DNA from 2 places in the Delftia sp. BGA-UO-ETr-SB1 genome. Region 2 is predicted to be linked to the other one. Evidence: predicted binding sites of a transcription regulator. Region 2 holds the regulator's gene; the other holds the start of a gene.
The links. Region 2 encodes NrdR, which represses ribonucleotide reductase genes. Its sites were predicted from a motif close to CACNANATNTNGTG; they were not measured.
Positions count from the first base shown of each region.

Region 1: the regulator NrdR is predicted to act here: its motif matches at 7,800-7,813, upstream of AC57B5_RS14570 (ribonucleoside-diphosphate reductase subunit alpha).

Region 1 is NZ_JCAQOW010000005.1:964,304-976,382, reverse strand. It holds gene AC57B5_RS14590 (zinc-ribbon and DUF3426 domain-containing protein) at 2-1,375, shown strand; gene AC57B5_RS14585 (carbohydrate kinase family protein) at 1,411-2,313, shown strand; gene AC57B5_RS14580 (hypothetical protein) at 2,411-3,277, opposite strand; gene AC57B5_RS14575 (ribonucleotide-diphosphate reductase subunit beta) at 3,455-4,546, opposite strand; gene AC57B5_RS14570 (ribonucleoside-diphosphate reductase subunit alpha) at 4,753-7,674, opposite strand; gene ampD (1,6-anhydro-N-acetylmuramyl-L-alanine amidase AmpD) at 8,204-8,839, opposite strand; gene AC57B5_RS14560 (sigma-54-dependent transcriptional regulator) at 8,826-10,382, opposite strand; gene AC57B5_RS14555 (sensor histidine kinase) at 10,382-12,079, opposite strand, start outside.
Region 2 is NZ_JCAQOW010000006.1:1,885,855-1,897,933, forward strand. It holds gene AC57B5_RS27260 (alpha/beta fold hydrolase) at 1-552, shown strand, start outside; gene AC57B5_RS27265 (acetamidase/formamidase family protein) at 566-2,998, opposite strand; gene AC57B5_RS27270 (acetamidase/formamidase family protein) at 3,159-4,634, shown strand; gene AC57B5_RS27275 (alpha/beta fold hydrolase) at 4,671-5,480, opposite strand; gene AC57B5_RS27280 (O-acetylhomoserine aminocarboxypropyltransferase) at 5,503-6,801, opposite strand; gene AC57B5_RS27285 (CBS domain-containing protein) at 6,908-7,360, shown strand; gene AC57B5_RS27290 (helix-turn-helix domain-containing protein) at 7,511-8,008, opposite strand; gene aroC (chorismate synthase) at 8,208-9,305, shown strand; gene nrdR (transcriptional regulator NrdR) at 9,372-9,827, opposite strand; gene glyA (serine hydroxymethyltransferase) at 9,850-11,097, opposite strand; ZMP/ZTP riboswitch at 11,132-11,307, opposite strand; gene AC57B5_RS27310 (transglycosylase SLT domain-containing protein) at 11,445-12,079, opposite strand, start outside.

The sequences.
Region 1 (12,079 bases), on a different contig from region 2:
GATGAGCCAAGTCACCCGCTGTCCTGCCTGTGGAACCCGCTTCAAAGTGGTGGCCGACCAGCTGCGAATTTCGCAGGGGTGGGTGCGCTGCGGCGTCTGCCATGAAGTGTTCGATGCCTCCGAGGACCTGCAGCCCCTGCCCACGGCACCTGTGAACGCGGCCGGCACCTCGGTGGCCGGCACTCCGGTGGCTGGCGGGGCATCGCACAACCCTGCCGAATTCGAGGACGATGACATCCGCGAATTCAGGGAATCCATGTGGCTGCCGACGGCGCCGAGCGGATTGCCGGGGCGGGCCGCATCGGGGCCTGCTGCACCTGTTGCACCCTCTGTGCCTGCCGCACCTGCGGTATCCACCGCAACCACGGCTGCGGCTGCCAGGGCCGAGCCTTCGCCGTCCATGCCGCCGGCCGAGGTGCCGGCTCCAGAGGCCCCGCCTTCGTACCCTGTGACCGCGAAGGACCCCTCCGCCAGCGCCGCCGAAGAGTCGGGCAGCGCGCTGCCTGGAGCGTCGCTGGTGGACGAGATCCTGGCTGCGTCCCGGGCAGCGCCGAAGTCCCCGCCCGCTGCCCAGGCCGAGCAGGCCGTTGACGGCCTGCTCGGACCCGAGCCTGACACTGCGGCTCCTGTGCCCGCACCGGCAAAGGATGAGGAAAGCGCGCCGTTCACACGGCCCCATAAGGCATCTGGCAAGCCATCCGACAAGTCGTCCGATGCGCCTGCGCCGTCCGTGCCAACCGGCCTGCTCCGGGAATCGGAGCCGCAGGCGCAGGCCTCCGTGCCTTCGCCGGAGTTCTCCCGCTGGCCGGACAGCGATGGCGAGGGCAGCGGTGAGGCTGCTGCCGCGCTGCCCGAGGCCGAGCCCGGCTTTGTGCGCCAGGCGCGGCGCAAGGCCTTCTGGCGCCGGCCTGCCGTGCGCGTGGCGCTTGTGCTGGGCAGCCTGCTGGGCGTGGGCGCCTTGGCAGGCCAGGTCATGTGGGGCCAGCGCGATGCGCTGGCCGTGCAGCATCCTTCGCTGGCGCCCGCGCTGCAGGCCCTGTGCGCCATGGCGGGCTGCGAGCTGCAGCCACGCCGCCAGATCGGCGACGTGGTGATCGGCAGTTCGGGCTTTCGGCAGTTGCCGCGCAGCGGCCAGTACCAGTGGAGCCTGAGCCTGGAGAACCGTTCCGACTTCCCCGTGGCCATGCCCGCTGTCGAACTCACGCTCACCGATGCCCAGGACAAGCTGCTGCTGCGGCGCGTGATCCGGCTTGACCAGTTCGGCGCGCCCGCGCAGATCGAGGGCCATGGCGAGTGGAGCGTGACGGCCCCGGTCGAAGTGCAAGGCCTGGAGGCGGCCGTGGCCGGCTATCGCGCCCTGGTTTTTTATCCCTGAATCCCCCTGACTTTTCAAGAAAGCCGAGACACACCATGGCCGCTCTCATCTGCGGATCGCTTGCGTTCGACAACATCATGACCTTCGAGGGAAGGTTTGCCGACCAGATCCTGCCTGACCAGTTGCACATCCTCAATGTGTCCTTCCTGGTGCCCACGCTGCGCCGCGATTTCGGCGGCTGCGCGGGCAACATCGCCTACGCCCTGCGCTTGCTGGGCGGTGATGCCTGGCCCATGGCCATGGTGGGCAGCGACGGCGCCGACTATGTGCAGCGCCTCGACGAACTGGGCGTGCAGACCGCGCACATCGGCCAGCTGCAGGACACGCACACGGCCCAGTGCATGATCATGACGGACCGTGACAACAACCAGATCACGGCCTTCCACCCGGGCGCCATGATGCAGGCCCACGGCAACCGCATCACGCCAGAGCTCAAGGAGCAGGTGCGCGTGGGCATCATTGCGCCCGATGGCCGCCAGGCCATGCTCGAGCATGCCCAGCAGTTCAAGGCGGCCGGCATTCCCTTTGTGTTCGATCCAGGTCAGGGCCTGCCCATGTTCGATGGACAGGAGCTGCGCAGCTTCATCGAGCAGGCTGACTGGGTGGCCGTGAACGACTACGAGGCCCGCATGCTCAGCGAGCGCACGGGCTGGAGCCTGGAGCAGATTTCCGGGCAGGTGCAAGGCCTGGTGGTGACGCTGGGGGCAGAGGGCTGCGAGGTCTGGGTGCAAGGCGCCAAGACCCTGGTGGCGCCGGTGCAGCCCACCGCCGTGGTCGATCCCACGGGATGTGGTGACGCATGGCGTGGCGCCATGCTGTTCGGCCTGGAGCGTGGCTGGGACCTGGTGCGTTGCGCCGAACTGGGCAACCGCCTGGGTGCGCTCAAGATTGCCAGCCGTGGCCCGCAGAACTACGTGCTGGACTTCGCCCAGCCCTGAAGCCGGGATCACCGGCCGGCGGTGCAGCCGCCGGCTTCACAATGAAAAAAGCCCGACTCCAAAGAGCCGGGCTTTTTGCTTTGAGACCGGAAAAGTCTCAGGGCTTGTTGCCTGTGGGGAAGGGCCATGCGGCTTGGGGAGCCAGGCGGGTTTGCGCGATGGGCGCGGGTGCGGCAGCGGGAGCTGCAGGCGCGGCAGCGGCGGGAGCTGCTGCGGCCTTCTTGGGGGCAGCGGCCTTCTTCGGGGCTGCAGCCTTCTTGGCGGGAGCGGCAGGAGCTGCTGCGGCCTTGGCGGGCGCTGCGGCAGGCTTGGCAGCTGCAGCGGGCTTCTTGGCAGCAGCAGGAGCGGCAGCCTTCTTGGCGGGAGCCGCGGCCTTCTTCGCGGCAGGTGCAGCAGCCTTTGTGGCAGCGGGAGCAGCGGCCTTCTTGGCAGGAGCAGCGGCCTTCTTTGCGGCAGGTGCAGCAGCCTTCTTGGCGGGAGCGGCAGCCTTCTTTGCAGCAGGAGCAGCAGCCTTCTTGGCGGGAGCGGCAGCCTTCTTTGCAGCAGGAGCAGCAGCCTTCTTGGCAGGAGCGGCGGCCTTCTTTGCAGCAGGAGCAGCAGCCTTCTTGGCGGGAGCGGCAGCCTTCTTCGCAGCAGGAGCAGCAGCCTTCTTGGCGGGAGCGGCAGCCTTCTTCGCAGCAGGAGCAGCAGCCTTCTTGGCAGGAGCGGCAGCCTTCTTCGCAGCAGGAGCAGCAGCCTTCTTGGCAGGAGCGGCAGCCTTCTTTGCAGCAGGTGCAGCGGCCTTCTTGGCAGCAGGAGCTGCAGCCTTCTTCACAGCAGGGGCAGCAGCCTTCTTGACGGGTGCTGCCTTGGCAGTGGCCGTGGTTTTCTTCACGGTTTCAGCCTTGGGAGCAGCCGCCTTTTTGGCAGTGGTCTTCTTGTCGGTGGGGGCCTTGGTGGAGGCCGTCTTCTTCGCAGTTGCCATCATCTTCTCCTTCGTTGATTTGCACAAAACACTTCGGGGTACGGGGCTCCGAAGCGATCCAAAGCGATGTGGAGTGACGCATCGCAATGAACACGGAGACGCCCCACGCCGCAACACCATCGGTATTGCAAAAGCGTGAAGCGCGTCATGGTTCGCATTGTGCCTGCAGAGAAGCGATTAATCCCAGGAAAGTGCGCCGCCGGTTTGATACTCGATGACGCGTGTCTCAAAGAAGTTACGTTCCTTCTTCAAATCGATCATCTCGCTCATCCAGGGGAACGGGTTTTCCTCGTTGGGGAACAGGGCCTCAAGGCCGATCTGCGTGGCGCGGCGGTTGGCGATGTAGCGCAGGTAGCCCTTGAACATCGATGCGTTCATTCCGAGCACGCCGCGCGGCATGGTGTCCTCTGCGTAGCGGTATTCCAGCTCGACGGCCTTGACGAAAAGCGCCGTGATTTCTTCCTTGAATTCGGGTGTCCACAGCTGTGGATTTTCGAGCTTGAGCTGGTTGATCAGGTCGATGCCGAAGTTGCAGTGCATGGACTCGTCGCGCAGGATGTATTGGTACTGCTCGGCGGCGCCGGTCATCTTGTTCTGGCGGCCCAGCGCAAGGATCTGCGTGAAGCCCACGTAGAAGAACAGGCCCTCCATCAGGCAGGCGAAAACGATCAGCGACTTGAGCAGGGTCTGGTCGGTTTCGAAGGTGCCGGTCTTGAAGGCGGGGTCCATGATCGCTTCGATGAAGGGGATCAGGAATTCGTCCTTGTCGCGGATGGAGGGGACTTCGAGATAGGCGTTGAAGATCTCGCCCTCATCCAGGCCCAGCGACTCCACGATGTACTGGTAGGCGTGGGTGTGGATGGCTTCCTCGAAGGCCTGGCGCAGCAGGAACTGGCGGCACTCGGGCGCCGTGATGTGGCGGTAGGTGCCCAGCACGATGTTGTTGGCGGCCAGCGAATCGGCCGTCACGAAGAAACCCAGGTTGCGCTTGATGATGCGGCGCTCGTCCTCGGTCAGACCGTTGGGGTCCTTCCACAGGGCGATGTCGCGGTTCATGTTCACTTCCTGCGGCATCCAGTGGTTGGCGCAGGTGGCCAGGTACTTTTCCCAGGCCCACTTGTACTTGAACGGCACCAGCTGATTGACGTCGGTCTTGGCATTGATGATGCGCTTGTCGGCGGCATTCACGCGCTTGTGTGTGGTGCTCGGCGCAGCCTCCGCGCCGCTGGGCGTGTTCGAGAGGGTGGCGTCGTCGTCAAAGGTCAGCATTGCAAATTTCTCCGGCATGCCCTGGGGCATATGTTCAGTTCATTCGGTGCGAAAGAGTCCTCTCTTTCTGCTCCGGTCAATGTAGGACCATGGGTGGCCTGGCGTGTTGAGCAGGCCCAAGGTCCATGGCGAAGATCCTGCGCATGGCGCTGGCTGGCGGGCAGGGCGCGGGGCCTGCGCCGTGGCGAGGCCCCGCGCTGCGCGGCTTACTGGCAGGCTTCGCAGCCGGGATCGTCGATGGCGCAGAACTTGATGTCCGTCGCCGGTGCCTGGGCGCGCGCGGCGGCTGCCGCGGCTTCCAGGGCGCTGGAGGTGTTCACGGCGGCAGGCTGTGCGGCGGCGGCCGAGGGCACGGCGTTGAGCACGCGGCTTTGCACCGTGGACTTCTCGATGTTGGTGGCGCTGGTGGTGCGCAGGTAGTAGGTGGTCTTCAGACCGCGCAGCCAGGCCAGCTTGTAGGTGTCGTCCAGCTTCTTGCCCGATGCACCGGCCATGTAGATGTTCAGGCTCTGGGCCTGGTCGATCCACTTCTGGCGGCGCGCAGCGGCCTCGACCAGCCAGGTGGGCTCGACCTCGAAGGCGGTGGCGTACAGGCTCTTGACGTCCTGGGGCACGCGGTCGATGGGGCGCAGCGAGCCGTCGAAGTGCTTGAGGTCCATGACCATCACGTCGTCCCACAGGCCCAGGCGCTTCAGGTCACGCACCAGGTACTGGTTGATGACGGTGAACTCGCCGGACAGGTTGGACTTGACCGACAGGTTGCCGAACGAGGGCTCGATGGAGGCATCGACGCCGACGATGTTGGAGATGGTCGCCGTAGGCGCGATGGCCACGCAGTTGGAGTTGCGCATGCCGTGCTGGCCGATCTTGGCGCGCAGGGCATCCCAGTCCAGGCGCGAGGAGCGGTCCACTTCCACATAGCCGCCGCGTGCCTTCTCCAGCAGGTTCAGCGTGTCCAGCGGCAGGATGCCCTGGTCCCACAGCGAGCCCTTGTAGCTGGAGTACTGGCCGCGTTCCTTGGCCAGCTCGGTGGAGGCCCAGTAGGCGTAGTAGCAGATGGCTTCCATCGACTGGTCGGCGAACTCGACGGCCGCGTCGCTGGCGTAGGCGATGCGCATTTCATAGAGCGCATCCTGGAAGCCCATCAGGCCCAGGCCCACGGGGCGGTGGCGCAGGTTGGAGTCCTTGGCCTTCTGCACGGCGTAGTAGTTGATGTCGATCACGTTGTCCAGCATGCGCATGGCCGTGGTGATGGTCTTGCGCAGCTTGCCGTGGTCGATGGCGCCATCGACGATGTGGCGCGCCAGGTTGACCGAGCCCAGGTTGCAGACGGCGGTCTCGGTGTCGCTGGTGTTCAGCGTGATCTCGGTGCACAGGTTGGACGAGTGCACCACGCCGGCGTGCTGCTGGGGCGAGCGCACGTTGCAGGGGTCCTTGAAGGTGACCCAGGGGTGGCCGGTCTCGAACAGCATGGACAGCATCTTGCGCCACAGGTCCATGGCCGGGATGCGCTTGAACAGCTTGAGTTCGCCGTTGTCGGCCTTGGTTTCGTAGGCCGTGTAGGCGTGCTCGAAGGCGGCGCCGAAGAGGTCGTGCAGGTCGCCGACATCGGAGGGCGAGAACAGGGTCCAGTGGCCCTTTTCCATGACGCGCTTCATGAACAGGTCGGGAATCCAGTTCGCCGTGTTCATGTCGTGCGTGCGGCGGCGGTCGTCGCCGGTGTTCTTGCGCAGTTCGAGGAATTCCTCGATGTCCAGGTGCCAGGTCTCCAGGTAGGTGCAGACGGCGCCCTTGCGCTTGCCGCCCTGGTTCACGGCCACGGCCGTGTCGTTGACCACCTTGAGGAAGGGCACCACGCCCTGCGACTCGCCGTTCGTGCCCTTGATGCGCGAACCCAGGGCGCGCACGCGCGTCCAGTCGTTGCCCAGGCCGCCGGCGAACTTGGACAGCAGGGCGTTTTCCTTGATGGACTCATAGATGCCGTCCAGATCGTCGGGCACCGTGGTCAGGTAGCAGGAAGACAGCTGCGAGCGCAGCGTGCCGCTGTTGAACAGCGTGGGCGTGCTGCTCATGAAGTCGAAGGACGACAGCAGCTCGTAGAACTCGATGGCGCGTGCATTGCGGTCCTCTTCCTGCAGCGCCAGGCCCATGGCCACGCGCATGAAGAAGGACTGGGGCAGCTCGATGCGCGTCTTGCGCACGTGCAGGAAGTAGCGGTCGTACAGGGTCTGCAGGCCCAGGTAGTCGAACTGCTCGTCGCGCTCGGCCTTGATGGCGGCAGCCAGGCGGGGCAGGTCGTAGTTCAGCAGCTCGGGGTTGAGCAGCTCGTTGTCCACGCCCTTGCGGATGAAGCCGGGGAAGTACTCTGCGTAGGCCGCCTGGATGTCGGCCGGGTGCACGTCACGGCCCATGACCTCGCGCACGATCGTGTGCAGCAGCAGGCGGGCGGTGACGTAGGTGTAGTCGGGGTCTTTCTCGATCAGCGTGCGGGCGGCCAGGATGGAGGCCTTGAAGACTTCTTCGATCGGCACGCCGTCGTACAGGTTGCGCAGCGTCTCGGCGACGATGGGGGCGGCCTGGATATCGGCGTTGAGGTTGCGGCAGGACGCCTCGATCAGCGCCAGCAGGCGGGCCTGGTCCAGCGGCACGCGCTGGCCGTTGTCGGTCACATGCAGCACGGGCGCCGGTGCGGCGGCGGCAACCGCTGCGGCCTCGGCGGCCTTCTTTTGCTCGGCACGTTCCTGGTTGCGGCGGTCGCGGTACAGCACGTAGGCGCGCGCCACGTCGTGGTGGCCGCCGCGCATCAGGCCCAGTTCGACCTGGTCCTGCACATCTTCAATATGGAAGGTGCCGCCGCCCGGACGCGAGCGCAGCAGTGCGCGAACCACGGCCTGGGTCAGCTCGTCCACGGTCTCGCGCACGCTGGCGGAGGCCGCGCCCTGGGCGCCGCGCACGGCCAGGAAGGCCTTGGTCAGAGCGACGGCGATCTTTTGCGGCGTGAAGGGCACCACATCGCCGCTGCGGCGGATGATCTGGTAGCCGTCCTGCACGGACAGGTGATGGGCGGAGGAAGGATTGGCAGCATCACCGTGCGCAGCGGGAGCCAAAGAATTCAGTGCTTCTTGCATGAGTTTCCTCAACGGGTGTTTGTGGATGGAACGGACGCGGACCTGCACTTGGGGCAGGCTTGCTGGGAGATGGAATCGGGGTCGGATGTACACACCGTTTTCACAGGGTGTGCACAGCTTGTGAACACTAGATATGGTGTCCAGCGTGCTTCTGGGCACTACCTGTAGTGTATCGCCGTCTCATGTACACGGGGTACTCACGGCCGGAAAACCGCTGTTTGCGCTGCGCCAAACGGGTGCGCAACCTACAAGCCAATAGCAGCAAAGGCCCGCTGCGCCGTGGCTTGCGGGCGATGGTCCGCCGCAAGCCGCTGCAGCCTTGGCCCTGCGCCGGTCGGACCGCTGAAAGCCCCATGGACAGTGGGGCTGCGACACATGCGTGAATTTGTAAAAAATGATCAGGCAGCCGCTGCATGCGCCGGGCGCGCCACATCGGTTGCTTTCTGGATTGACAGACCCTTTGTCCTCTGCCTGTGGACAAGCGGGATTTTGCGCAAGACCTGGCGGTGCCTGCGATGAGGGTGTGCGCTTACGTGGAGGGCTGGCCCGCGCCCGGTGGCAGCTGCCAGTTCGCCGTGGCGGGGTGATGGGCCAGCAGCCCGCGCAGCCGGTGCCAGTCGAAGCCTGCGCCCGGATCGCATTTGCGGCCCGGCGCGATGTGCTCATGGCCTGCGAGATGGGCCACGGGGTAGCGGGCCGCGATGGCGTTGCACAGGGCATCGAGCGCCGCGTACTGGGCCGGCTCGAACCGCAGGCCCTCCAGGCCTTCAAGCTCTATGCCGATGGAGTCGTCGTTGCAGCGGTCGCGGCCCCGCCAGCAGGAAGCGCCTGCATGCCAGGCGCGCGCATCGCAATCCACAAACTGCCAGACCTCGCCCTGGCGCGTGATGAAGAAATGCGCCGACACCTCCAGGCCGCGTATCCCCTGGTAGTAAGGATGGGCGTCCCAGTCGAGCTGGTTGGTGAACAGTTGCTGGACCGCACCCGTGCCGTACTCGCCGGGGGGCAGGCTGATGGAGTGCACGACGACCAGATCGACCAGCGCCTGGGCCGGGCGCTCGCCAAAGTTGGGCGAGGGCAGGTGGCGGGCCTGCTGCAGCCAGCCGCCTTGCCAGGTCCAGGCCGGGGCATGGGTGGCTTGCGCCTGTGGATCAGGACTCGCCATGGCCGCCTCCGTCCGCCTCGGCGCTGGCATCGCCGGGCAGGGCGATGTTCAGCCGGTCGATGCGGTAGCGGATCTGGCGCAGGCTCAGGCCCAGGCGCGCGGCGGTGGCCGTGCGGTTGAAGCCGTTTTCCTGCAGCGCCTGCACCAGGATGCCGCGCTCGCGCTCGTCCAGCCAGGCCTGCAGGTCACGGGGCAGGTCGGCATCGGCTGGCTCTGGCGATAGCGGGCCGCCTGGCGGCAGGGGGCGTGAAGGCGAGAGCGAAGGAGAGGGCGAGGCGGATGCAGGCGGGGTGGGCGGTGCAGGCGGTGCGGGCGGCGTGCCGCAGGGCAGCTGCATCTCGGGATCTATGCGCAGCGGCCCGTCCTCGCCCAGCGTGATGGCGCGGTGCAGCAGGTTCTCCAGTTCACGCACATTGCCGGGCAGGGGCAGGCGGGCGATCTGCTGCACAGAGCGCTCGTCGATCTCGGGCATGGGCAGGCCGGATTCCTGCGACAGCCGTGCCAGCAGGGCGCGGCACAGGGCAGGCAGGTCTTCGCGGCGCTCGCGCAGCGGGGGCAGCAGTACCTCGATGACATTGAGGCGGTAGTACAGGTCCTGCCGGAAGCGCCCCTGCTGCACATCGGCAGCCAGGTCGCGGTGGGTGGCGCTGACGATGCGTACATCGGCCGCTTCCTCCTGTGCGGAGCCCAGGGGGCGCACGCGGCGCTCCTGGATGGCGCGCAGCAGCTTGGCCTGCATGGCCAGGGGCAGGTCGCCGATCTCGTCCAGAAACAAGGTGCCGCCGCGCGCAGCCTGGAAGTAGCCGTCGCGGTCCTGGGTGGCGCCGGTATAGGAGCCCTTGCGCGCGCCGAAGAACTCGGCTTCCAGCAGGTTTTCGGGAATTGCGCCGCAGTTCACGGCCACCATGGGGCCATGGGCGCGCTGGCTGCAGGCATGCAGCGCGCGGGCCACCAGCTCCTTGCCTGTGCCTGACTCGCCATGCACCAGCACCGGCGCCATGCCGCGCGCCACCTTGGCAATGCGCTGCTTGACGGCCTGCATGGCGGGCGACTCGCCGACCATGGCGTCCAGTGCGCCGCTGCCGTTGAGCACCGGGCTGGCGGCGGGAGCGGCCGAAGGGCTGCGCGCCGGCATCACGCCCGGGGCCGGCACACCGCCCACGCCCTGGGCGGCCGAGGCCACGACCAGGCGGAACTGCTTGAGGTCCACGGGCTTGGTCAGGTAGTCGAAGGCGCCTGAGCGCAGGGCCTCGACGGCGTTCTCGGCGGAGCCGTAGGCCGTCATGACCACGCAGCGCTCGCGTCGCTGCTGGCTGCGCAGGTCCTGCAGCAGCTCCATGCCCATGCCGTCGGGCAGGCGCATGTCGGTGATGACCACGTCGAAGCGCTGGGTCTGCAGCTGCTCGCGCGCCTCGCCCACGCTGGCGGCGGTTTCCACGCGGTAGCCTTCGCGCAGAAGGGTCAGTTCATAGAGGGTGCGCAGATCCGGCTCGTCGTCCACGACAAGGATCGATGCGGCAGCGGGCAGGGAGTTCAAAGGCATCACACCACAATCTGATCAAACAGGGAGGCCGGCAGGGCCGAGGCCGGGCCGGCACGGAACACGATGCTGAAGGCATTGCCCTCGACAGGGCCGTGCGGCGTGGGCCGCGACAGCCTCTGGTAGCTGATGCTGGCATCGTAGCGCTGGCACAGCTCGCGGCAGATATACAGGCCCAGGCCGCTGGAGCGGCTTTCCGAAGAGAAGAAGGGCTCGAACAGATGGCGTTGCACCGTGGGCTCCAGCGCGGCGCCGTCGCTCCAGACCTGTAGCCAGATCTGGCCGCCGGCCGGCGCGCCGGTCAGCACCTGCAGTGTGTGTGGCTCGTGGGCGTTGCTGCGGTAGCGCCGGGCGTTGTCCAGCAGGTTCACCAGGATGCGGCGCAGATGCTCGCCATCGAACACCACGGTCTTGTCCCTGGCGTCCAGCAGGAGCTGGATGCTGTGCGCGGGCTGGCCCTGGGCCTGCCATTCCTGGCAAACCTGGGCCACATGCTGGTCCAGGGCCAGCAGACCGGCATGCGCCTCGCCAATGTGCTGCTGGGCCCGGGCGATGTTGAGTACGTCCTCGACGATGCGTGCCAGGCGCTCGGCATTCTGGCCCACGATGCGGCACAGCTGCTGCTGGGCCGGGTCCTGCGCCAGATCCTCGGCCAGCAGGGCATTGGCCTGGGTGATGGCGGCCAGCGGATTGCGGATCTCGTGGGCCACGGCGGCCGACATGCGGCCCATGGAGGCCAGCTTTTCCGTGCGCAGCCGCGCCTCCATCTCGCGCAGATCATGCAAAAAGACCACGCACAGCTGCTGCAGCAGCGCGGGCTCGGCCGCGTCGGCGGCGTCGGATGGGGTGGCGACTTCGGTCAGCCAGGTGCGCAGGTGCAGGCCCGTCATGCCTTCCTGGCCGATGGACTGCAGATGGATGGCGGCCGAGATGGGCAGGTTCTGGGCAAAGCTCTGGGCCACGGCGTCCTGCAGCCGCTGCCAGCCGGAATGCTCCTTGAGGGCGAAGGGCAGGGCATGCGCGTCGGCCAGCCCCAGCAGGTGCAGTGCGGCCGGGTTGGCCTGCTGCACGCGGAACTGGGGATCGACCACCAGCACGCCTTCGCCCAGGTGGCGGATCACCAGGGCATTGACCTGTTCCTGCGTCTGGGCCTTGCGGCTGCTGTGCTGGGCCAGGTGGCGCTCGCGCCGCACGCGGCGTGCCAGTTCGTGCGTCAGATAGGCCACCGCGAAATAGCCTGCGCAGGCAAAGCTGGCCTGGTAGTAGGCCTGGGTGCTTTCTATGCGGCCAGCCACGTCCTGCCATGCCACCCAGCCCAGGGTCAGCAGCGTGACGCTGGCGGTGGTGGCCAGGGCCAGCGTCAGATTGCCCAGCACGGCCGAGATCAGGATGGGAATGGCCAGCAGGGCCGAGTAGTTCAGCGGCCCGGTCTGCAGCATCTGCAGCAGGCAGATGACCGCGATGTCCACGCCGATCACGGGCAGCCAGTGCACGCCGGCGCGGGGCGAGGGCGGCTGCGCGCGTGCCGTCAGCCGCAGCAGCAGCGTCAGCCCCAGGTAGCCCAGGCAGACCAGCCAGACCAGGGAATTGCCGCCGGGCTGCACGCTGAGCAGCGCCAGCTGCAGCAGCAAAAGCGCAGTGGCGATGAGCACGCGGCCGGTCAGGAAGCCCTGCCATAGCCGGACAAAGGGGGCGTTGGC
Region 2 (12,079 bases):
CTGGGGCCGGGCTTTGTGGCCCGGGAGGCAGAGACCGTGTTCCCGGCGGTGCACCAGGGGCTGGGCCTTGGGGATTTCATCGTGCTGGGCCACAGCGTGGGCGGCGGCATGGCCGCCATGGTGGCGGCCCGATATGGCGCGCAGTGCAAGGCGGTGATCACGGAGTCCGCCCAGGCCTTTGTGGAAGATCGCACCTTGCAGGGCATTCGCGCGGCCCAACAGGATTTCGCCCGGCCCGGCCAGCTGGCGCGCCTGGAGAAATACCACGGCGACAAGGCCGCCTGGGTGCTGTCTGCCTGGGTCGATACCTGGCTGTCCCCGCCTTTTGCCGACTACCGGCTGGACGAGGCGCTGGAGCGCGTGCGCTGCCCGGTGCTGGCCATCCATGGAGAGCTGGACGAGTTCGGCTCCCTGGTCCACCCCGAGCGCATCCGCGACCGCGCCAGCGGCCCGGTGGAGGTGGAGATCGTGGCCGGTGGCGGCCACGTCCCCCACCGCGAGCAGCCCGAGCGCATCGCCCAGCGCATCGCCCGCTTCCTGGCACGGGTCTGATCCCGAGTGGGCTTCATGGGCCCGCCTGGGCGGACGCCGAGAGTTCCGGCGGAAACAGAGCCTTCTTGATCACGGCGTGCACGCCCCAGTTGCCGTCCACCACCTGCGTCACGGCGAAGTCCACGGCCACGGAGATCAGCGATACGGCCTCGTCCTCGTCCAGCCCGTGGGCCAGCATCAGATAGCGCCTTGCCTTGTGGAAGGCGTCACGCATGGCGCCTTCCAGCGATGACTTGCGATAGACCTGGGACTGCGCCTGGCTGCCCAGTTCGGCCAGGTGGTCGGTGAAGCTGAAGCCCTGTATCACCCATTCGGAGCCGGTCTCCAGGAAAGGGTGGTCCAGCTCTGCAAGGAAGCGGTTGTCCAGCGCGGCGCGCTTGTGCACCCGCAGCTCGAAGCTGCCGGTCAGCGAACATTCGATGGCCGTGCCGCACAGTTCCGAGTCGCCTTGGGATGCATGCGGGTCTCCCACCGAAAACAGCGCGCCTGGCACCGATACGGGCAGGAAGAGCGTCGCGCCCTTGCCGGCGCGCCAGTTGTCCAGGTTGCCGCCGAAGTAGCTCGGCGGTATGGAGTCGATCAGACCGGCCTCTCGCGGTGCCACGGCCAGCATGCCGAAATGCGGACGCAGCGGCACGCGTGCCTTGTCCAGCACACCAAAGCGCCGGGTGATGCTGGCGGGGTCCACGGGCACGCCCGGGTAGTCGATGGTCGGATGGACCACGCCGAAGGGGTCGGTCTGCGGCGTCCAGCGGTAGTTGTAGACAGCGCGGGCCGTGGGCTCCTCGGGCAGTGCGTGGTCGATTTCGTAGATGGTGACCACTTCGCGCTGGCGGGGCTCCGTGATCTGGTCGCGGTAGTGAAAGCCCCACCAGGCGGCGGCGTTGCTGCCGAAGACACGGCCGTGGTGGGCGGGGCTGCAGCTGGGGCGTGGCTGCACGTCGAGGATGCGTATCTCCAGCAGGTCGCCGGGTTCGGCCTCATGCACATAGATGGGGCCGGTGCAGATGTGCACGCCGAAGCCCTCGCCCGCGCCGCGGCCGTAGATCGAGGCATCCATCGGGCCCGCGCCGCGCCGGTCCACGGCCTTCTGGGCCGCGGTCCAGTGGAACACGCTTTCGGCGCCCGGATCGCCTTCGATCATGCGTTCCCAGTCGTCCGAGGCATGCTGGGTCAGCGTCTCCATGGTCACCACGTCACCCGAGCGCACCGAAAGCACGGGCTTGAGTGAACGGCTCAGGTAGCCCCAGTGCACGGTCTTGTCGGAGACCGGAAGGTAGTAGTGCTGGGGCGACGCACCGCCATTGTCTGCGTGCGCCGAGCGCTTGGGCACAAGGGCCAGCGCCTGGGCGTAGCGTGCATGGTCGCGCAGCAGGGCCTGGAACGGGCTGTGTGCCAGGCGCGCTGCGGCCGGTTCTGCAGCCTGCGCAGCGCTCTCGGCGGGCGAGGGGCGTCCGCGTTGGCCGGGCGGCGCATCCTGCACGCGCGCCGGACTGGCGCGATAGGCCTTGGGGGACAGACCATAGCGGGCCGTGAAGGCGCGGCTGAAGTTGGCGGCATCGCCAAAGCCCCAGCGAAAGCACAGCTCGGCGATGGAGAAATGCTGCAGCGAGCGGTTGCTCAGGTCCATGCGGCAGCGCTCCAGCCGGCGTTCGCGCAGGTAGGTGCTGAAGCTGGTGGCAGCCCCCTTGAACAGCTTTTGCAGATAGCGCGTGGACAGCCCCTCGGCGTCGGCGATGGCATCGATGGACAGCTCGGCATCGCCCAGCCGGGTTTCGATGGCGCGGCAGATGCGGCGCAGATGGCCAAGCTGCACGGCGCTTGGCGGCTCGGTCGCCTCGGCCTGCTCCTGATCGGGATTGCCGGCGCGCGGTGTCAGGCAGGTGACCAGCATGTCGGTGAGCGTGGCCTCCACCGACAGCAGATCGTCCTGTGCCAGTGCGTCGATCTGCTCTGCCAGTGAGGCCGCCATTGCCATGCACATGGCCCCCACACCGCCTGTCCCGCCGATGTGCCGGGCCTCGGGCGGGCACGAGCGCAGCAGGCGCAACAGAAAGCTCGAGGACTCCAGCCGCGCAAGCAGCAGGCGGCCGTCGCCGGGCAACTGCAGCTGCCAGTCCCGGTCTGACTCCAGCAGCAAGGCTGAGCCGGCCTTGAGCGGGAACGCAGCGTCCTCGATCACCGCATTGGCGCTGCCTTGCAGCAAGGCGCACAGCAGCAGGCCCGGGCTGCGCAGCCGCTTGGCCACGGCCCGCAGCGTCAGGGGCGAGGTGGCCAGCGTGATGAATACCGATCCCAGTGGCGAGCTCCGCAGCGCCAGGTGGGTGGCCGGTGGCGTGGGCGCTTCGCCATGGATGTCTGCCCTGGACAGCGCCTCATTGAGCGCAGCCTGCCGCAAGGCATCGGGAAATGCGTGGGTGGAAAAGCGTCTTGGATCGTCGTGCATCAGGGGCGAACTATGAACTGCCGCGTACTGCCTGTCCAAGCCCGGCGCACCGGATGGCAGCCGCGACAAGTTTTTGTGCGCGCAGGAACAACCGGCCTGGACATGCTCGCCTGGACACTGGCGCTGCCGGCACCGATCCACAACAGCAGGAGTATTTTCGATGACCATCCCCCACCAAGAACATATCTGCGGCCCGGGCTGCCAGCACGGTGCTTCGCCAGCCGATGAGAAGCTGATCCGCGAGGAATTCCAGGTTGCACGCCGCTCCTTCCTGCGCGACGCCATGGTGGTCGGTGGCGGCGCGGTCTCGGCCGGCGCCATCAGCGGTGCGATGGCACCGTCCCGGGCCTTTGCCCAGGGCGCGCCTGGCGCTCGGGCCGGCCAGGGCATGGCCAGCCACTACTACATTCCCGCCTCTGCCAACACCGTGCTCTGGGGCTACTTCAGCAGGTCGGCCAAGCCGGTGGTCGAAGTCGAATCGGGTGACTACGTGACCATGGAGACGCTCACCCACCATGCCAATGACGATGCCGAACGCATGGTCCGGGGCGACCCTGGCGCCGAGAGCGTGTTCCACTGGGACAGCCAGCGCAAGAACGTCGATCGCCGGGGCGCCGGTCCCATGGATGCCAAGAACGGCGCAGGTGGCGGCCAGGGCGTGCACATCTGCACGGGGCCGGTACGCATCAAGGGTGCCCAGCCCGGCGATGTGCTGGAAGTGCGCATCATTGATGTGGTGCCACGCCCCTCGGGCAACCCGCAGTTCAAGGGCCGGACCTTCGGCAGCAATGCGGCGGCGAACTGGGGCTTTCACTATGGCGACACGCTCACCGAGCCCCGAAAGCGCGAGGTGGTCACCATCTACGAGGTGGATGCGACCGGCGAGCGCAACTGGGCCCGCGCCGTCTACAACTACCGCTGGACGCCACAGACCGACCCCTTCGGCGTGGTCCACCCGACCATCGACTATCCGGGCGTGCCCGTGGACCACCGCACGATCAGCAAGAACGAAAACGTGCTGCGCAATATCCGCGTTCCCGTGCGCCCGCACTTCGGCACCATCGGCGTGGCGCCGGCCGAGGTGGAGATGGCCAGCTCCATTCCGCCCAACCACACGGGCGGCAACATCGACAACTGGCGCATCGGCAAGGGGGCGACCATGTATTTCCCCGTGGCCGTGCCGGGGGCCAACTTCACCGTGGGCGATCCGCATGCCTCGCAGGGGGACTCCGAGCTGTGCGGCACGGCCATCGAGTGCTCGCTGACCGGCACCTTCCAGCTGGTCCTGCACAAGAAGGCGGATCTGCCTGGAACGCCGCTGGCCGAACTGGCGTATCCGCTGCTCGAAACCCAGGACGAATGGCTGCTGCACGGCTTCAGCTACGCCAACTACCTGGCGGAGCTGGGGCCAGATGCGCAAAACCAGATCTTCAAGAAGTCTTCCGTGGACCTGGCGCTGCGCGACGCCTATCACAAGATGCGCCACTTCCTCATGACCACCCAGGGATTGGGAGAGGACGAGGCCATCTCGCTGATGTCGATTGCCGTGGACTTCGGCATCACCCAGGTGGTGGATGGCAACTGGGGCGTGCACGCGCTCGTGAAAAAGAGCATCTTCCCCGCGCGCGGCGCGTGAGTGCGTCCGGGCCCTGCGGGCAGGACCCGGCCGGGCTCAGCGCGCCAGGAAATCCCGGATGGCGAACAGCGTCTGGTCGGGCGCCTCGGTCATCTGGTTGTGGCCGCTGGGCAGGTGCATGATGCTGACCTGGCGCTGCGCGCCCCGGGCCGCCTCGATCAGGCCCTTGGCGGCCTTGGGCGGCGTCATCTGGTCCTGCTCGCCCAGGGCGAACAGGACCGGGCATTGCAGCGCCGCCATGGCCGCCTCGCCGCCCGCGTAGCTGTCGCAGGCCTTGAAGCCGGTGTGCAGCAGGTTGGTGCGGTCATTGCTGGCCAGCACGCGCCGGCCCAGCGCCATGCCGGCGCCGAACACCCAACTGCCTGCGCCGCTGGGTGGCGCCAGCGTGGCGCGCGAGAACACATTGACCATGCGGATGGCCTGCTCTGGCGTGCTCAGTGCGGAGTCCAGCAGGGCGGGCGAGACCTTCATCGGGTAGGCCGTGCCCACCAGCACCAGGTGGCTGACGCGCGCGCCCAGCCGCGCGGCCGCTTCCATGGCGATCAGGCTGCCCCAGCTGTGGCCGACCAGCGCGGCCTTTCCGATGCCTGCCGCATCCATGAGCTGGCCGATGAAATCCGCCGCTGCCTCCACGCTGGCGGGCGCGTCACCCGCGCTGCGGCAGTGGCCGGGCAGGTCTATTGCCAGCACGTTCCAGCCGTGGTTGGCCAGGTAGCGGCTTTGCAGGGCCCAGACGCTGTGGTCGCACAGCACGCCGTGGATGAGGATGGCCGTGGGCTGGGCGGGGTTGAAGGCCTTGCCGCCGGTATAGGCGTAGATGGCGTGGCCCTGAACATCGATCTTCATTGTTGGTGTCTCCCTTGTCGGCTCACGCTGCCTTTTCAGCGGCCTTGAGGGCGCGCTTGAGGTCATCGATCAGGTCGTCGGCATCCTCCAGTCCGATGGACAGGCGTATCGTGCCCTGGCCGATGCCGGCCTGGGCCAGTGCTTCGTCGCTCATGCGGAAATGCGTGGTGCTGGCCGGATGGATCACCAGGCTGCGGCAGTCGCCCACGTTGGCCAGGTGGCTGAAGACCTTGAGCGTCTCGATGAACTTGCGCCCCTGGTTGCGGTTGCCCTTGATGTCGAAACTGAACACCGAGCCCGCGCCGCGCGGCAGCAGCTTCTTGGCGAGTTGGTGCGAGGGATGGGTCTCCAGCAGCGGGTGGCCCACGCGGCCCACCAGCGGATGGCTGGCCAGGAATTGCACCACCTTCTCGGTATTGCGGATGTGGCGCTCCATGCGCAGCGGCAGCGTCTCTATACCCTGCAGGATCAGCCAGGCCGTGTGCGGGCTCATGCAGGCGCCGAAGTCGCGCAGGCCTTCGCGCCGCGCGCGCAGCAGGAATGCGCCGGTGCTGCTTTCCTCGCTGAACACCATGTTGTGGAAACCGTCGTAGGGCTCGGTCAGCTCCGGGAAGCGCCCCGACTTTTCCCAGTCGAAGCTGCCGCCATCCACCACGATGCCGCCGACCACGGTGCCGTGGCCCGACAGGAACTTGGTGGCCGAGTGGTAGACGATGTCCGCGCCATGCTCCAGCGGCTTCATCAGCCAGGGCGAGGTCAGCGTGGAGTCCACCAGCAGCGGCACGCCGGCCTCATGTGCAATGGCGCTGATGGTGGGGATGTCCAGCACATCCAGGCCCGGGTTGCCCACCGTCTCGCCGAAGAACAGCTTGGTGTTGGGGCGCACTGCGGCGCGCCAGCCGTCGATGTCGCCGGGCTTGACGAAGGTGGTTTCTATGCCGAAGCGCGCCAGCGTGTAGTGCAGCAGGTTCTGCGAGCCGCCGTACAGCGCCGTGCTGGCCACGATATGGCTGCCCGCGCCCATGAGCGTGGCCACCGACAGGTGCAGCGCCGCCTGGCCGCTGGCCACGGCGATGGCGCCCACGCCGCCTTCCAGGGCCGAGACACGCTGCTCCAGCACGGCATTCGTGGGGTTGGAGATGCGGCTGTAGACGTGCCCTGGGCGCTCCAGGTTGAACAGCGAGGCCGCATGGTCGCTGGACTCGAACACGAACGAGGTCGTGAGGTGGATGGGCGTCGCGCGCGCTCCGGTGGCGGGGTCGGGCTGTGCGCCCGCGTGCAGCGCCAGGGTGTCAAAGCCGGGGTCCGAGTAGCCGGGCATTCCTGTCTCCATGGTTGTCAAGGCAAGCGGGCATTGTGGGCTATATTTCCTGTCAGACACGGGCTTGCCGCAACCACGGCGACACAGACAAATTTGGAGATACGGCATGAAAGTAAGTGACATCCTGCGCGTCAAGGGCAACACCCTCTACACGGTGTCGCCGGACGAAAGCCTGGCCAGCGCGGTGCAGGTGATGTCGGAGCGCGATATCGGCTCCCTCGTGGTCATGGAGCACGGCGACGTGGTCGGCATGCTGACCTTCCGCGAAGTGATCCAGGGCTTCGTCAAGCATGGCGGGGTGGGCGAGACGCTGGTGCGCTCGGCCATGGACGACGCTCCCATGACTTGCACCATGGAAACCGACATGGACGAGGTGCGCCGCATGATGCTGGACCGCCACGCACGCTACATGCCGGTGATGGACAAGCGCATGCTCATGGGCGTGATCAGCCTGTACGACGTGGCCAAGGCCGTGGTGGACAGCCAGAACTTCGAGAACCGCATGCTCAAGGCCTACATCCGCGACTGGCCCGAGGGCGAGCGCCAGGGCGCGGACTGATCATCGGGTCGATATCTACCGACCGTTCGACCATTTCACTTTGGGCAGCAAGGCCTCCGAACGCAAAATGCGGCGGAGGCCTTTGTCTTTGCGCGCAGGGCGCAAAGCAGACAGTCGCGTGAACAGCGAATGGATGGGCCGCAGGACCTGTCAGTGCACCCGGCGGCGTTTGGGCTTGAGCAAGGCGCTGGGCGGCACGTCATAGGCCTGTCTGAAGACACGGCTGAAGTGCGAGAAGCTGGTGAAGCCACAGGCCAGCGCCACATCGGTCACGCGCCGCGCATTGTCTGCCCGAAGCAGCAGGTGCGCCTGGGCCAGCCGTTCGTTCCAGAGCCAGCGGCTAGGGGTCAGGCCTTCGGTGGCAAACAGCCGCGCCAGGCTGCGCAGCGACATGCCCATGTCCTGGGCTACCTGCAAGGGCTTGAGCTCGGGGTCGTCGAGCCGGGCCCGCATGTACTGCTTGGCCTGGGCAAGCCTGTTGCGGGTTCTGAAATCGCCAGGGCTGGACGATGTCAGCAGCACATTCAGCAGCGAGGGGCGAAGGTCCTGCTCCTCGTCCTTGTGCTGAAGGCCTGGCGATGCCGGTGGAGTGCTGCGCGCAGGGTCGCTGTGATCCTGGCTTTGCGTTGAGTCGTAAGAGGCCTGCATTTCACGAACCTCCCGCAGTTTGCGGCTGGTGCCTGTGTGGTGATCCGCAGGCGGTTGAAAAAGGGTGGATTGCAATTTTAACTATGAATATTTGCAATCCGATAGCTATATTTGTTATCGCCGGGCGATGGCTGCCTGCGCAATGCACCGCCGCCGCGGGCACGGCGCTTGCGGGCTACCCGGGCATAATCGTCGGCCTATGAGCGGAAACACCTTCGGCACCCTATTCACTGTCACCAACTTCGGCGAATCGCATGGCCCGGCCATAGGCTGCGTCATCGACGGCTGTCCGCCCGGCATGGCGCTGAACGAAGCGGATATCCAGCAAGAACTGGATCGCCGCCGTCCCGGCACCAGCAAGTTCGTGACCCAGCGCAACGAGCCCGATGCGGTGGAAATCCTCTCGGGCGTCTACGAAGGCCGCACCACGGGCACGCCGATCGCGCTGCTGATCCGCAATACCGACCAGCGCAGCAAGGACTACTCCAACATTGCGCAGAGCTTTCGTCCCGGCCATGCCGACTACGCCTACTTCCAGAAATACGGCATCCGTGATCCACGCGGCGGCGGCCGTTCCTCGGCACGGCTGACGGCCCCCACGGTGGCCGCTGGTGCCGTGGCCAGGAAGTGGCTCAAGGAAAAGTTCGGCACCGAGTTCCGCGCCTGCATGACCCAGGTGGGCGAGTTGTCCCTGCCCTTCGAGAGCTGGGAGCATGTGCGCAACAACCCCTTCTTTGCGCCGGTGGCCGATGTGTCCCAATACGAGGAATACATGGATGCGCTGCGCAAGTCGGGCGACTCCTGCGGCGCGGCGTTGCGCGTGCAGGCCAGCGGCATGCCGGTGGGCCTGGGCCAGCCGCTGTATGACCGCCTGGATGCCGACGTCGCCTACGCCATGATGGGCCTGAACGCGGTCAAGGCCGTGGAGATCGGTGCCGGTTTCGACAGCGTGGTCCAGCGCGGCACCACGCACGGCGACTCGCTGAGTCCCGAAGGCTTTCGCAGCAACAACGCCGGTGGCATCGTCGGCGGCATCAGCACGGGTCAGGATCTGGAAGTGCGCATAGGCATCAAGCCCACCAGTTCCATCATCACGCCGCGCGAATCCATCGACGTGCAGGGCCAGAGCACCGAGGTCATCACCAAGGGTCGCCACGACCCCTGCGTCGGCATCCGCGCAGCGCCCATCGCCGAGGCGCTGCTGGCCCTGGTGGTGATGGACCATGCGCTGCGCCACCGCGCACAGTGCGGTGACGTGGATTCGGGCTTGGCTCCCATCCCTGCCGCCGCACCCTGAAAGCACTGCCAGGCCACCAAAGAAAAAGCCGCCCAAGGGCGGCTTTCTTGCGTCCTGCCGGCCTGATCAGCCGGGATTGCGCACCTCATCCATGACGTTCTTGAAATCGTCCACATCCTCGAAACTGCGGTAGACGCTGGCGTAGCGGATGTAGCCGACCTTGTCGAGCAGCTTGAGCTCGCGCATCACCATCTCGCCCAGGCGGCTGGAGAGCACTTCGCGCTCGCCCAGGTTGCGCAGCCGCTCCTCGATGCGCTCGATGGCGGCATCGATCTGCTCTGTGCTCACGGGGCGCTTGCGCAGCGCGATCTTGAACGAGCCCAGCAGCTTGGCGCGCTCGTACTCGATGCGTCGCCCGTCCTTCTTGACGATGGCGGGAAAGCTGACCTCGGGCCGCTCGTAGGTGGTGAAGCGCTTGTCGCAGCCGCCGCACTGGCGGCGGCGGCGGATGAAGCCCCCATCCTCGGCCTCGCGGGTCTCCACGACCTGGGTGTCCGGATGGCTACAGAACGGGCACTTCATGGCAGGCCTCTATGCGTGCAACTCAGGCGCCGTAGACCGGGAAGCGGGCCGTCAACTCGGCCACCTGGGCGCGCACGCGGGCCAGGTTGGCTTCGTCGGCGGGGTTCTCCAGCACGTCGGCCAGCAGGTTGGCTGTCAGGCGGGCTTCCTCTTCCTTGAAGCCGCGCGTGGTCATGGCGGGCGTGCCCACGCGGATGCCGCTGGTCACCATCGGCTTTTCGGGATCGTTGGGGATGGAGTTCTTGTTGATCGTCATGTGGGCGGCACCCAGCGCGGCTTCGGCCGCCTTGCCGGTGATGCCCTTGGCGCGCAGGTCCACCAGCATGACGTGGCTTTCCGTGCGGCCGGAGACGATGCGCAGACCGCGTGCCGTCAGCGTTTCCGCGACAACCTTGGCGTTCTTCACGACCTGTTCCTGGTAGGTCTTGAACTCGGGCGACAGCGCTTCCTTGAAGGCCACGGCCTTGCCGGCGATGACATGCATCAGCGGGCCGCCTTGCAGGCCGGGGAAGATGGCGCTGTTGATGGCCTTCTCGTGCTCGGCCTTCATCAGGATCACGCCGCCGCGCGGGCCGCGCAGGCTCTTGTGCGTGGTGGTGGTGACCACGTCGGCGTGGGGCACGGGGTTGGGGTACACGCCTGCGGCGATCAGGCCGGCATAGTGGGCCATGTCCACCCAGAAGATGGCGCCGACTTCCTTTGCGATCTTGGCGAAGCGCTCGAAGTCGATGGCCAGGGCGTAGGCCGATGCGCCGGCCACGATGATGCGGGGCTTGTGCTCGCGCGCCAGCGCTTCCATCTTGTCGTAGTCGATGGCTTCTTCGGCATTCAGGCCGTAGGAGACCACGTTGAACCACTTGCCCGACATGTTCAGCGGCATGCCGTGCGTCAGGTGACCGCCTTCGGCCAGGCTCATGCCCATGATGGTGTCGCCGGGCTTGGCAAAGGCCATCAGCACGGCCTGGTTGGCCTGGGAGCCGGAGTTGGGCTGCACGTTGGCGGCTTCGGCGCCGAACAGCTTCTTGACGCGGTCGATGGCGAGCTGCTCGACCACATCGACGTTCTCGCAGCCGCCGTAGTAGCGCTTGCCCGGATAGCCTTCGGCGTACTTGTTGGTGAGCTGGGAGCCCTGGGCTTCCATGACGGCAGGCGAGCAATAGTTCTCGCTGGCGATCAGCTCGATATGTTCTTGTTGACGCAGGTTCTCGGCCTGGATGGCGGCAAAGACTTCGGCGTCGACCTTCTCGACGGTATTGGTGCGTTGAAACATGGCAGTCCTGTGAACTTGAAATTCCCTTGAGGCCAAGGGCTGCCCAGGCGAACGGCGGAACACTCCAGATCCCGCGTGCGCATGGAGGCTGGGCGGTACGCTCCCCGGTGGTTCACAGAAGGTGGTCCTTCTCGGGCCTTCTGCTGGTTTCCACGTCAGCGGCAGCGGTGCGTGAAGCGGCTGCGCCTATCGCCAGTTGCGTACCCCGCTAGTGTAGCTGAGCCGGTGGCGCCGAAGACCTGGCAGGGGCGTTGCAGAAGGCGTTTGCGTGGGCCACCTGCAGTTGGATCGGGCATGAAAAAAGCTGGCCTTGGCCAGCTGTGCACTCACTATGCCGGGAAGTCAGGCTACAGCGCCGGCTCCTGGGACTGAAGGGCCACCTGCTCGGAGCGGGCAGAGGTGTTGCTCGAGCTGACCGGCACGGCTGCAGGCGCAGCCGCTGCTGCCGAGCCCGAGGCCTCGGCCACGGGGGTGGCCGGCTTGGTGGAGGCGATCTGTACGGCCTGCCGGGGCTGATCGACCTTGGCAGTCATCAAAGGCACGGCACGCAGGCCGGCGGCCATGCGCAGGCGCTGGTGCTCGGCCAGCACCTTGGCGGCGTAGCCACCGTCGGTGGGCAGGTTGGCCGCGCCCACGTAGTAGCGCAGACCTCCTTCGATGGAGCCGGCGCGCTCGATGCATTCCTTGAGCACGCGCACGCCCACGCGCAGATTGCTGACCGGGTCGAAGGCAGCATTCTGGCCACCGAAGTTCTCATACTTGTCGGTATGCACCGTGGTCATCACCTGCATCAGGCCCTGCGCGCCGACAGCGCTTTGCGCAAACGGGTTGAAGCTGGACTCGATGGCCATGATCGCCAGGATCAGCGTGGGGTCCAGGCGGTTGACCTTGCCCAGGTCATAGGCCTCGCTGACCAGTGCCGCGATCGGCTCAGGCGCCACGCGGTACTTCTTGCTGAGCCAGAAGGCCACGGCTGCCTGCT